Regions from separate parts of the Escherichia sp. B1147 genome, predicted to be linked through region 2. Evidence: riboswitches for the same ligand, from Rfam matches in the RefSeq annotation. Region 2 holds a riboswitch; each other region holds the start of a gene.
What was found. Region 2 has a riboswitch for thiamine pyrophosphate ahead of thiB (thiamine ABC transporter substrate binding subunit). Riboswitches for the same ligand answer to the same signal wherever they lie in the genome.

Region 1 (4,416 bases), on a different contig from region 2:
AGTGCAATTTTTAATGTGTCTGTTAGGAGGAAAGTCGTGGGATGCATGTGTGAATAGCTACAGAAATGCATTGGCACAAAATGCCGGTGTCTATTCCTTTAATCTGGCATTATCATACAACCCGATAACAACGACCTGCAAACCTGATGATTTATTAATTACTTTAAAGAGTATTCCCGTTTCACAATTACCAGACACAGGTAACAAAGCAACAATAAATAGTGAAGAAGGGAATATTATTCTGCGTTGTAAAAATTTATTAGGTCAACAAAATCAAACATCACGGAAAATGCAGGTGTATTTATCAAGTTCTGACTTGTTAACCAACAGTAACACGGTACTGAAAGGGCCGGAAGATAATGGCGTAGGATTTATTCTTGAAAATGATGGTTCGCCAGTCACACTTTTAAATATCACTGACAGCAGTAAAGGATACACAAATTTAAAAGAAATTGCGGCGAAGTCAAAAATTACAGATACAACGGTTTCAATTCCAGTAACAGCCAGTTACTATGTTTATGATAAAAATAAAGTTAAATCTGGCGCACTGGAGGCAACCGCATTAATCAACGTGAAATACGACTAATAGCAAGCAAGACCAGTAAGTGGCTAATAATAAAAAATAATAAGGTGTCTGCATTTCCCCCTCTCTCCGAGGGGGCTTTTTTTAGCGATGATAAAAAATCTCACCATCGTAGGCTTTAATGATTTTCCCGTCGGTATCGTTGATCAGCACATATGCACCGCCCATATAGGTCCAGTGGGTTCCGGCGTCAGGGGCGGGCAGATTACGCAACTGCCACTGCTTAATGTTGTACTCATCGGTACGGTACATTTCTGGTACGGTGTCACCTGGTTTGAAATGCTTGAAGTCAGCAATGAAACTGCTTAACTCATACTTTGAAATTCCCGAGGCATTGGTCGAACCCGCGGTGGCTGGTGCGGCCCATGCTGCGCTGGTTACCAGCAAAAGCGCACCCAGCAACATCTTATTTTTTATGGTCATATACTCTCCACTTTGGGGATCAGTAAAATCAGTCGCATATCTTTCCTGCCATACAATATAACCGACAAGAGATATTTTGTTAGTGATCCCATGATTTCGTAAAAAGTGTAAATGAAAGGATGCAGCAAAAGCATCCTCATTGAACGAGAAGTCAGCGGAATAAGTTGATTTAAGAATCATCCTGGGCTAAAGGGATAGCGAAGCCCAGGTAATTGTTTTATCTCATAATACCCATAAAGCCATGCACTCCCATATACAACCCGACTAAGCCAATTAACAGACTGGAGAAATAGGGGGCGCGTTTAGCGACAGTGTTAAATCCGCGCCAGCGTTTTGCAACCTGTTGAACACTGATTGCCGCCCCAACGCCTACGGTGACCAGCGTTAACGCCAGGCCAATGCTGAAACTGACGACCAGTGTTGCGCCCAGTGTCAGGGCTTTCAACTGAATGCAAATCAATAGCACGGTAATTGCCGCTGGGCAGGGGATCAGTCCACCTGTTAAACCAAACAATAAAATTTGCCAGTTGGTCACTTCTCTGCCATCGAAGCGGCGTTTAATGTCATTGGCATGGGCTCGTGCATGGGCATCCTGATACTCTTCGCTGTCGCTATGTTCATGATGGTGGTGATGTTCGTGGTCGTGATGATGTTCATGATCATGCCCGTGCATATTCTCAAGCCAGCTTCGTTCGCCGCGCCAGGTGCGCCAGAACATCCAGAACGCGGTGCCAATAATGATCACCGCGGAAATCAGCTGGAGCCACGGTTCCGCTGACTGCGCAGTAAAGCGTTTGCTTATCACCATCCCACCAAAAGCAATCAACCAGACTACCACGGTATGCGATATGGTTGCCGCCAGTCCAAGCATCACCGCCTGTTTGATGGTGCCTTTAATGGCGATAATAAACGCCGCCATCATCGTTTTTGAGTGTCCTGGCTCCAGACCATGTAGCGCACCAAGTAAGATGGCGCTGGGGATGAAAAACCAGGCGTTTCCTTGCTGAAGAAGAGTGGTAAATTCGGTCATGATAATAATTCTTAGTATTAAGTCGGCGGCCTGATTCTACTCCCCCCCAGTACATGATACTACCCCCCAGTAGATTAGTAGTGCTATGATTTTCCATGATCTTGTTAACCAGGTGTTACCATGTCTCATACCATTCGCGATAAACAGAAACTGAAAGCACGCGCCAGTAAGATTCAGGGACAGGTCGTCGCGCTCAAGAAAATGCTCGACGAGCCGCACGAATGCGCTGCCGTTCTACAACAGATTGCCGCTATCCGTGGTGCGGTAAACGGTTTGATGCGGGAAGTGATTAAAGGTCATCTGACGGAACACATAGTTCACCAGGGGGATGAGCTAAAGCGTGAAGAAGACCTGGATGTTGTTCTTAAGGTGCTGGATTCTTATATCAAATAATTTCACAACATTATTGTAATACCGCCGTTTTTCCTCGTTTACAACGTGTGCGCGGGACATTACCATCCTCATCTGCGATTCATCATCGCAACTAAACGACTCGGGGTGCCCTTCTGCGTGAAGGCTGAGAAATACCCGTATCACCTGATCTGGATAATGCCAGCGTAGGGAAGTCACAGGCCGCCAGGTCATTGCTTCTTCACGTTATGGCAGGAGCAAACTATGCAAATCGACCTGCTGAGTCCGGCGCAACCTGCGCACGCGTTACACCTTTTTCACCAACATTCCCCCCTTGTGCATTGCATGACCAATGATGTGGTGCAAACCTTTACTGCCAATACCTTGCTGGCGCTCGGTGCATCGCCAGCGATGGTTATCGAAACCGAAGAGGCCAGTCAATTTTCGGCCATCGCCAGTGCTTTGCTGATTAACGTTGGCACACTGACGCAGCCACGCGCACGGGCGATGCGTGCCGCCGTTGAACATGCAAAACACTCCCAAACGCCCTGGACGCTTGATCCGGTCGCGGTTGGTGCGCTCGATTATCGTCGCCGTTTTTGTCATGAACTTTTATCTTTTAAACCGGCAGCGATACGCGGTAATGCATCGGAAATCATGGCATTAGCGGGCATTTCCAATGGTGGCCGTGGTGTGGATACCACTGACGCCACAGTAAGCGCATTGCCTGCTGCGCAAACTCTGGCTCTGGAAACTGGCGCAGTCGTCGTGGTCACTGGCGAGGTGGATTATATTACCGATGGTCGTCGCACCGTTGGTATTCACGGCGGCGATCCGTTAATGACCAAAGTGGTAGGAACTGGCTGTGCATTATCGGCGGTTGTTGCTGCCTGTTGTGCATTACCTGGCGATACGCTGGAAAACGTCGCATCTGGCTGTCACTGGATGAAACAAGCCGGAGAGCGCGCAGTCGCCAGAAGCGAGGGGCCGGGCAGTTTTGTTCCACATTTCCTTGATGCGCTCTGGCAATTGACGCAGGAGGTACTGGCATGAAACGGATTAACGCTCTGACGATTGCCGGTACTGATCCGAGTGGTGGTGCAGGAATTCAGGCCGATCTTAAAACCTTCTCGGCGCTAGGTGCGTACGGTTGCTCGGTAATCACCGCGCTGGTGGCGCAAAATACCCGTGGCGTACAGTCGGTGTATCGCATTGAGCCTGATTTTGTCGCTGCACAACTTGATTCGGTGTTCAGCGATGTACGAATCGACACCACCAAAATCGGCATGCTGGCGGAAACCGATATCGTTGAAGCGGTGGCAGAACGGCTGCAACGTTACCAGATCCAAAACGTGGTACTGGATACCGTCATGCAGGCAAAAAGCGGCGACCCGCTACTTTCACCTTCGGCGGTTGCCACGCTGCGCAGTCGATTATTGCCACGGGTTTCATTAATAACGCCAAACTTGCCCGAAGCTGCCGCCTTGCTCGACGCGCCACATGCGCATAACGAACAGGAAATGCGGGAGCAGGGGCGAGCACTGTTGGCGATGGGCTGCGGTGCAGTGCTGATGAAAGGCGGTCATCTGGATGATGAGCAAAGCCCGGATTGGCTGTTTACTCGCGACGGCGAACAGCGGTTTACCGCGCCGCGCATTATGACCAAAAACACCCATGGCACGGGTTGTACGCTCTCTGCGGCGCTGGCGGCATTGCGTCTGCGCCATACAAACTGGGGCGACACCGTTCAGGAAGCAAAAAGCTGGCTTTCAGCGGCGTTAGCGCAGGCAGACACGCTGGAAGTCGGTCACGGGATTGGTCCGGTTCACCACTTTCACGCGTGGTGGTGAGCACCGTACTATAGCTGCTTTGGCATTTTTCAGCTTTTTCGCGCTGAAATTCAGGGATGAAACCAATGCAGCTAAGAATCGCCAGTCGAAAAAAATTCACCGCTTTGCTATGCACTCTGGGGCTAATTTCCATTGTTGCGATTCATCCTGGCCAGACGGTGAATTTTTTCTATTCGACA
Region 2 (4,416 bases):
CTATGCAGACGATCGTCCGGGTCGCGCCAGCCTTGCAGCAACGTGGTGCCGGGCGCAATGGCCTTACTTAATCGCTGACTCAGCAGCACCAGCCCAAGGCAGCACACCATCTGGATCAATGCCAGCATCGCCGCGCGGGCGGGATCGTAGTCGTAACTCAGCGCCTGATAGATTGCCAGTTCGATAGTGGTCGCCTGTGGACCGCCCCCCAGCGACAGCACGGTGGCGAAGCTGGCGAAACAGAGCATAAAGATAAGCGCAGCAACCGGCGGGATTTGTCGCCGTAACCACGGCCATTCAACGAAGCGGAAAAAATGCCAGCCGCGCATCCCAAGCTGGGCGGCAAGTTGACGTTGTTCGCCGGGAATGTTTTCCAGTGCCTGAAGTAATAAACGGCTCGCCATCGGCAGATTAAAAAATACGTGCGCCAGCAAAATGCCTTGCAGGCCGTAGGGCGAAAAGGTCCACTCCAGACCAAGCGATTGCCAGAGCGATGCCAGCCAGCCATGGCGGCCATAGACGCTAAGAATGCCGAAAACGGCAACCAGCACCGGGAGGATCAAGGTCATTGCGCACAGACGCAACATCGCCAGGCGTCCAGGAAAGCGCCTGCGATAGAGGGCGCGGGCAAGGAATATCGCCGGTACGACAGATAGCAGCGCCGAGAGAAACGCCTGCCAGAAGGAGAAGCGCACCACATGCCACAGGTAGCTATCCTGCCAGATGGCCGACCAGTCACCCTGCGGCGCGTTCCACCACAGGGCGAGAAAGGCCGCCAGCGCAACCGCCACCACCAGCGTGGCGGCGCTTACACCTGGAATTAACCAGCCGGGAATTAACGGGTGACGGCGCGTTGCCATTCGCTAATCCATGTCTGACGTTGTGCCGCCACTTCGGCGGGCGTGAACTCCAGCGTGGTGGCCGGTTTGGTCAGTTGTTCAAATCCGGCAGGTAGCGCGACGTTTGCCACCGGATACATCCAGTTGCCGGTTGGGATCGCATTCTGGAAAGCCGGAGAAACCATAAACTGAAGGAATTTTTGCGCCAGCTCCGGCTGCTTGCTGGCAGCGGTGCGGGCGGCAACTTCCACTTGCAGATAGTGGCCTTCGCTAAAGTTCGCGGCGGCGTAGTTATCTTTTTTCTCTTCGAGAATGTGATAAGCCGGAGAAGTGGTGTAGCTCAATACCAGATCGCTTTCGCCTTTTAAAAACAGGCCGTAGGCTTCGCTCCAGCCTTTGGTGACTGTGACGGTTTTCTTCGCCAGCTTCTGCCAGGCTTGTGGGGCGTCATCGCCATAGACTTTTTGCATCCACAGCAGCAGACCCAGGCCCGGCGTACTGGTGCGTGGATCCTGATAAATCACCCGCCAGTTCTGATCGCTCTCAACCAGTTCTTTCAGGCTTTGCGGCGGATTTTTCAGTTTGTTCTTGTCATAGACGAAGGCGAAGTAGCCGTAATCAAATGGTACGAAAGTGTCATTATTCCAGCCGCCGGGAACGTTAACGGCATCCGCTGGCACGCCACTTTTGGCGAACAGTCCGGTTTTGCTGGCTGCATCTAACAAATTGTTATCCAGCCCCAGCACCACATCAGCTTTGCTGTTTTTGCCTTCCATCCGCAGACGGTTGAGCAGTGAGACGCCATCTTCCAGCGCCACCAGTTTCAGTTCGCAATTACAGTCGGCTTCAAAGGCTTTTTTGACTACCGGACCTGGCCCCCAGTCGGCAGCGAAGGAGTCGTAGGTATAAACAGTCAGAACGGGTTTAGCGAAAACGGGCGCTGTGCACAGCAACAGCAGGGGAAGACATTTTTTTAACACTTTGCACCTCAAAAAAGAGTGGCAAAGGACTTGAGAAGGAGCCTCAAATCCCTTCGCCGGCGTTATCCGGATCAGGTTCGACGGGTATTTTCTCAGCGCACGCGTCTGCGTGGCACCCCGTTGAGAACGGCGTTAGTGTAGTGATTTTGTTATCAACCAGCAATCATGGATCCGGCGGCGCAAACCACGCTGATTTAAAATCGAACCAGCCGAGGGTATTCATACGCAGGCCGCGCATACTGCGTTGCCCCTGAATGATCAACCAGTGATGGATAAGCGGCACCATCGCTTTGCTGGTGACCAACTGTTGGCACCAGTTCGCCAGATTCATCTCACCATTACGCCAGCGGGCGGCGTCGGCTTGCCAGTCGAGAGGAATACAGTGTTGCAGCAGCGGCACTTCGCACAAGTGCGCGAACAGTGAAAAATCCAGCGGCAGCGTAAAGTTGGCGCTGTTAAGCCAGATGTCGCTTTCGAACTCACCTTCGTGCCACTGATCGTAGCTGATCTCTTTGATTTCCAGCGTAACCTGATGACTCGCCAGAATCTGCTGCATGATCCCGGCAATGACCCGATGTTCAATATGATCCTGATAAAATGTCAGGGTGAGATGTTCCAGCCCGGCAGGCTTTTCGCAATGCGTGGGGCGGGCATGGTGCCAGCGGGGGAGCAGCCCATAGGCCGGAAACCACAGTTGCTGGTACTGTTCCTCGGCGAAATAAACCAGATTGGTCGGCGAAAGCACATAGCTTATCCAGTCTCTGACTTGCTGATTCGCCCCGCGATGAGTCCGACTGTCGAACAGTAAATAATAGCAGCCTTCCTCCAGGCGACTTTCAATCTCTTTTTCCTCGCCCTGTGGTCCTTTCAGCATCAGCCCTCCGGCTGGCTCGTCGGCAATTTCCGGCAAGACCCAGACGTTAACTTCGTCGATTAGCGCCCGATAACCGAAGAAATCGTCGAATGCCTGAATTTTCAGTTGATTGCTGCTGTTACGCATTACCGCATATGGACCGGTGCCGATGGGATGGCTGGCAAAGTTACTGATGGTTTCCCATTCACGTGGCAGGATCATCGCCGGAACTTGCCCCAGCAATAACGGCAACCAGCGGTCCGGCTGCGTGAGATGGATATCCAGCGTCCAGGGCGTCGGCGACACAATTTCAGCAATGTGGGAATAGAGCGGCAGCGTATTGATCCGTTTCAATGAGGCGATCACATCGTCCATTTCAAGTTCACGGCCATGATGAAAATGGACCCCTGGGCGCAAAAAGAAGCGCCAGTGGAGTGGGGAAATTTGCTGCCAGTGGTGGGCTATATCTGCCTCCAGTTCCCCATTTTCCTCATTTACGCGCGTGAGCGAACTGAAGATTTGCCGGGCGATATGGGTTTCAGAACGGCGCAATGCGCTGCCGGGTAGCAGGTTGCGCAACGGACGATAGTAGAGGACACGCAGGATGTGCCGACCCTGGCGGAAGCTGCGTCCCAGATGAGAAATCAGCATTTGCCGCACGGCAGTTTTGTCACCGACTAGCTGCACCAACTGGTCAATGCGATCCTGCTCCAGCAGGTCTTCCGCCCGTTGTTGCTGAAGCGCCAGCCCGGTGTAGAGGAATGTCAGACGCGAGCGTTTACCGCGCCCGACTTCCGCTTCCCATGTTAACCAGCCGCGATCCTGCATGGTGTTGAGCAGGGTGCGCATATGACGGCGGGAGCAGCTCAATAACTCTGCCAGTTCGTTGAGCGTCGTGTCCTGCGATCTACCCTCGCAGCATTGCCACAGGCGGATGAACTGTTGTTGCAGACGACCAGAAGGCATAAAAGGGGAACTCCTGCGCAAAAGTCAGCAATTTAATTTTCCCTATATTAAGTCAATAATTCTTAACGATGAAGCAAGGAGGTGTCCCATGCGTCAGTTTTATCAGCACTATTTTACCGCGACAGCGACGTTGTGCTGGTTGCGTTGGTTAAGCGTTCCACAACGATTAATCATGCTTGAAGAGCTGATGCAGTGGGAGGGGAGTGATTCTGACTACTGATTTGCGGACATCATGTGTGACTGAGTATTGGTGTTAATCGCCACGCCAGCAGTGAATACCTGCTGGCTTTTTTCTTTTTGGCGATTGAGCCGGACGGCGTACAAACTAACGCATAAACGCCGGTTGCTTCTCTTCATAAATGGCAATGGCGTCGTCGTGCTGCAAGGTCAGCCCGATGCTGTCCAGACCGTTCATCATGCAGTGGCGGCGGAAGGCATCAATAGCAAAGCGATAAGTTTTATCACCCGCTTTCACTTCCTGAGCTTCCAGATCCACATCGAAATGAATCCCCGGATTGGCTTGCACCAGCGCAAACAGCTCATCCACTTCGGCATCGCTTAATTTCACCGGCAGCAGTTGGTTGTTAAAGCTGTTGCCATAGAAAATATCGGCGAAACTGGGCGCAATCACCACTTTAAAACCGTAATCGGTCAGCGCCCACGGCGCGTGCTCACGTGAGGAGCCACAGCCGAAGTTTTCCCGCGCCAGCAAAATCGACGCGCCCTGATATTGCGGGAAGTTCAGCACGAACTCCGGGTTTGGTTGCTGGCCTTTTCC
Region 3 (4,416 bases), on a different contig from region 2:
TCGAGCACCACATCAGCCCGTGCTACTGCATCTTTTAACGCCTCACCCGTTAACCGTTGTTGTAGTGCCGTCAGTTGAATGTCGGGATTCAACTGTGTCAGTCGCTGTTGGCTGACCTGCGATTTCGGGCGATCGATATCTTCAGTGGTAAAGAGGATTTGTCGTTGCAGATTACTTAAATGCACATCGTCGTCATCTGCCAGTACCAGCGTCCCGACGCCAGCGCCCGCCAGGTACAGCGCAGCGGGCGTACCCAGCCCGCCAAGACCGATAATCAGCACCTGGCTGTCGAGCAGTTTTTGCTGCCCTTCAATGGCAATATCATCGAGCAGAATTTGGCGGCTATAACGCATAAAATCACGGTCATTCATCGCCAACTCCTGCTATTTCCAGCAACTGTGCCGTTGCCGCACGCCAGTCTGCTGCCTGGGTAATGGCGCTGACGACGGCGATACTGCCGACACCCGTCGCCATCACTGCAGGCGCGCGCGCCAGATTGATACCGCCAATCGCCACGGTGGGATAATCCGCCAGACGCTCAATGTGCCGCGCCAGCTGTTCCAGCCCCTGCGGTGCAGAAGGCATCTGTTTGGTTTGCGTCTGGAACACATGTCCCAGCGCGATATAAGAAGGACGTGCTGCCAGTGCGACGTCGATCTCCATATCATCATGGGTCGAAACGCCCAGTCGCAGACCTGCCGCGTGGATGGCGTGGAGATCGGTGGCTTGCAAATCTTCCTGCCCCAAATGGACGCCATACGCCTGATGCTTAATCGCCAACCGCCAGTAATCGTTGATAAACAGCCGCGCGTTATAGCGGCGGCCCAGCGCAATTGCCGCCACGACATCGGCTTCCACCTCTTCATCGCGCTGATCTTTGATGCGTAGCTGGAGAGTACGCACGCCTGCATCCAGCAGGCGTTCGATCCACTGTACGCTGTCCACTACCGGGTACAGTCCTAAACGAAAAGGTACGGGAGGAAAATCAGGCTGATACATCACGCTTCCTCCTTACGCAGGTAGATTTCCCCGCCTCTGGCGCGGAAGTTCTCTGACATATCCGCCATTCCCACTTCAATGGTTTGCGCGGCGGCGTAATCACGTACTTCCTGGCTGATTTTCATCGAGCAGAATTTCGGCCCACACATGGAGCAAAAATGGGCGACTTTGCCGGATTCTTGCGGCAGGGTTTCATCGTGATAAGCGCGGGCGGTAAACGGGTCGAGGGCCAGATTAAACTGGTCTTCCCAGCGAAATTCGAAGCGGGCTTTCGACATGGCGTTATCGCGAATTTGCGCACCCGGATGCCCTTTCGCCAGGTCGGCGGCGTGGGCAGCAATCTTATAGGTGATAAGCCCCTGCTTAACATCTTCTTTATTAGGCAGACCCAGATGCTCTTTTGGCGTTACGTAACAAAGCATCGCGCAGCCAAACCAGCCAATCATCGCCGCGCCAATCCCTGACGTGAAGTGGTCATAGCCCGGCGCAATGTCGGTGGTCAGCGGCCCGAGGGTATAGAACGGCGCTTCATGGCAGCGCTCTAACTCCTCGGTCATATTGCGGCGGATCATCTGCATCGGCACATGCCCCGGGCCTTCAATCATCACCTGCACGTCATATTCCCAGGCGATTTTGGTCAGTTCGCCCAGCGTATGCAGCTCGGCAAACTGCGCTTCATCGTTGGCGTCCTGAATAGAACCGGGACGCAGGCCGTCGCCCAATGACAGCGAAACGTCATAAGCGGCACAGATTTCACAAATTTCGCGGAAGTGTTGATAGAGGAAATTTTCCTGATGGTGGGAGAGGCACCATTTCGCCATAATCGAACCGCCGCGCGACACAATACCGGTCAGACGTTTGGCGGTCATCGGCACGTAGCGCAGCAGCACGCCCGCATGGATAGTGAAGTAATCCACTCCCTGCTCGGCCTGTTCCAGCAGTGTGTCGCGGAACGTTTCCCAGGTAAGATCTTCAGCGATCCCGTTAACTTTCTCCAGCGCCTGGTAGATCGGCACAGTACCGATCGGCACCGGGCTGTTACGCAAAATCCACTCGCGGGTTTCGTGAATATAGCGACCGGTGGAGAGATCCATCACCGTATCCGCTCCCCAGCGCGTGGACCACACCAGTTTTTCCACTTCTTCTTCGATGGAAGAGGTGACCGCCGAGTTGCCGATATTGGCGTTAACTTTTACCAGGAAGTTGCGACCAATGATCATCGGCTCCGATTCCGGATGATTGATATTAGCAGGGATAATGGCACGTCCGGCAGCGACTTCATCACGGACAAATTCCGCGGTGATATTTTCCGGCAGGCGAGCACCAAAGCTCATTCCAGGATGCTGGTGGCGCAAAACTTCGCTACGAATGCGCTCGCGTCCCATATTCTCGCGAATGGCGATGAATTCCATCTCCGGTGTGATGATGCCCTGACGGGCGTAGTGCAACTGCGTGACGCGGCGGCCTGCTTTGGCGCGTTTTGGCGTTAATACGCCGCTAAAACGCAGCTCGTCGAGGCCATCATCTGCCAGCCGCGCTTTGCTGTAATCGGAACTGCGCACGGTGAGTTCTTCGGTATCGCCGCGCGCCTCGATCCACGGCTGACGCAGCTTTGCCAGCCCTTGCTGCACGTTAATGGCGATCTGCGGATCGCCATACGGGCCGGAGGTGTCGTAGACCGGAATCGCTTCGTTTTCTTCGTACTGCGGCTGTTCTTTGCTGCCGCCAATTAGCGTCGGGTTAAGCTGGATCTCACGCATTGGCACACGCACGCCGGGATGTGTGCCGGTGATGTAAATGCGTTTTGAGTTGGGAAAGGCGGTGCCTTCCAGGGTGTCGATAAAATGTTGGGCCTGGGCGCGCTGTTCGCGGCGGGTCAGTTTTGTTGCAGACATAGCTCATTCCAAAAGTTAAGGACGTGGCTTGTCAGACGACGGATGAAGCAAGAGACGATCGCCGCAAAGGCGATGCGATAGCAGATTAACTCTTGTTCCCTTCGCAGGTATTAGCCTGATCAGGTTCCGCGGATCCCGAATGAACGGTCTCAGCCAGTTAAGGCACTCCGACAAGAAATTAGCCCCGCAAACGGGGCATTGAATGTAAATTACGCGTTAACAGCGCAGAACTCAAGCAGGATGTTTGACGCGAGCGGCGTCAAGCACCAGCAGAATCAGCTTATCTTCCAGTACGAAGCGTGCTTCCAGCGCCTCGCCGATGTCAGATAAAACCTGTTGAAACTCAAGGTAATTATCATGATCGATGGCGGTTTCCAGGCTGGAATCATAGTAATCCATAATCTGTTGCGTGTTGGCTTCCAGCTGCGGCCAAATCTTCGCGGCATGAGCGAGTTGCCCGTTGCCTTCTAGTTTATGAAGAATGCGTTCATAAATACTGAAATGTCCAGCAGACAGGTAGTCGACCAGACTCTGGCAAAAATCATCAAGGGCTTTTTCATTCAGCCTCATGTACGATTCTTTGCCAGGCTTAATGCCAACCAGATTGTAGTAAGCCACGAGCAGATGCTTACGTACATGTAGCCAGCGATCAACCAGTTTGTTACTTCCTCTGACGTGCTCCGTCAGGTTATCGAGCTGGTTAAGCATGATTGACTCCGCAAGTTTGTATTCAAAAACTGCTCAGTGAGAAATGTAAAAACCATGTTAAACATGCCAGTGATGCAAAGGTAGTGCAAGAGCTATGGATCGTATAATTGAAAAATTAGATCACGGCTGGTGGGTAGTCAGTCATGAACAAAAATTATGGTTGCCGAAGGGAGAATTACCATACGGCGAAGCGGCAAATTTCGATCTTGTGGGTCAGCGCGCACTGCATATAGGCGAATGGCAGGGAGAACCTGTTTGGCTAGTGCAACAGCAGCGTCGTCACGATATGGGATCGGTACGTCAGGTGATTGATCTGGATGTTGGGCTGTTTCAACTGGCTGGGCGCGGTGTGCAACTGGCGGAGTTTTACCGCTCACATAAATATTGCGGCTACTGCGGCCATGAGATGTATCCGAGCAAAACCGAATGGGCAATGCTGTGCAGTCACTGCCGTGAGCGTTACTATCCACAAATTGCCCCCTGCATTATCGTTGCCATCCGTCGCGATGATTCGATCCTTCTTGCCCAGCATACCCGCCATCGAAACGGTGTCCATACGGTACTTGCCGGATTCGTTGAAGTGGGCGAAACCCTCGAGCAGGCAGTCGCGCGGGAAGTGATGGAAGAGAGCGGAATTAAAGTCAAAAATCTGCGTTATGTGACCTCCCAACCGTGGCCGTTTCCTCAGTCTTTAATGACCGCGTTTATGGCGGAATATGACAGCGGCGATATCGTCATTGACCCGAAAGAATTGCTTGAGGCGAACTGGTATCGCTATGACGATTTGCCGTTACTCCCGCCGCCCGGCACCGTG

Region 1: another riboswitch for thiamine pyrophosphate. It lies ahead of thiM (hydroxyethylthiazole kinase); the one in region 2 lies ahead of thiB (thiamine ABC transporter substrate binding subunit).
Region 3: another riboswitch for thiamine pyrophosphate. It lies ahead of thiC (phosphomethylpyrimidine synthase ThiC); the one in region 2 lies ahead of thiB (thiamine ABC transporter substrate binding subunit).

Annotation. Positions count from the first base shown of each region.
Region 1 is NZ_LFHY01000005.1:491,105-495,520, forward strand. It holds gene A9180_RS05425 (putative fimbrial-like adhesin protein) at 1-586, shown strand, start outside; gene rcnB (Ni(II)/Co(II) efflux transporter accessory subunit RcnB) at 668-1,006, opposite strand; gene rcnA (nickel/cobalt efflux protein RcnA) at 1,224-2,036, opposite strand; gene rcnR (Ni(II)/Co(II)-binding transcriptional repressor RcnR) at 2,157-2,429, shown strand; TPP riboswitch at 2,521-2,617, shown strand; gene thiM (hydroxyethylthiazole kinase) at 2,652-3,440, shown strand; gene thiD (bifunctional hydroxymethylpyrimidine kinase/phosphomethylpyrimidine kinase) at 3,437-4,237, shown strand; gene A9180_RS05455 (glycoside hydrolase family 25 protein) at 4,303-4,416, shown strand, end outside.
Region 2 is NZ_LFHY01000002.1:147,367-151,782, reverse strand. It holds gene thiP (thiamine/thiamine pyrophosphate ABC transporter permease ThiP) at 1-860, opposite strand, end outside; gene thiB (thiamine ABC transporter substrate binding subunit) at 836-1,819, opposite strand; TPP riboswitch at 1,850-1,949, opposite strand; gene sgrR (DNA-binding transcriptional regulator SgrR) at 1,983-3,638, opposite strand; gene sgrT (glucose uptake inhibitor SgrT) at 3,727-3,858, shown strand; gene leuD (3-isopropylmalate dehydratase small subunit) at 3,964-4,416, opposite strand, start outside.
Region 3 is NZ_LFHY01000023.1:21,647-26,062, forward strand. It holds gene thiF (thiazole biosynthesis adenylyltransferase ThiF) at 1-371, opposite strand, end outside; gene thiE (thiamine phosphate synthase) at 364-999, opposite strand; gene thiC (phosphomethylpyrimidine synthase ThiC) at 999-2,894, opposite strand; TPP riboswitch at 2,974-3,074, opposite strand; gene A9180_RS20890 (Rsd/AlgQ family anti-sigma factor) at 3,126-3,602, opposite strand; gene nudC (NAD(+) diphosphatase) at 3,697-4,416, shown strand, end outside.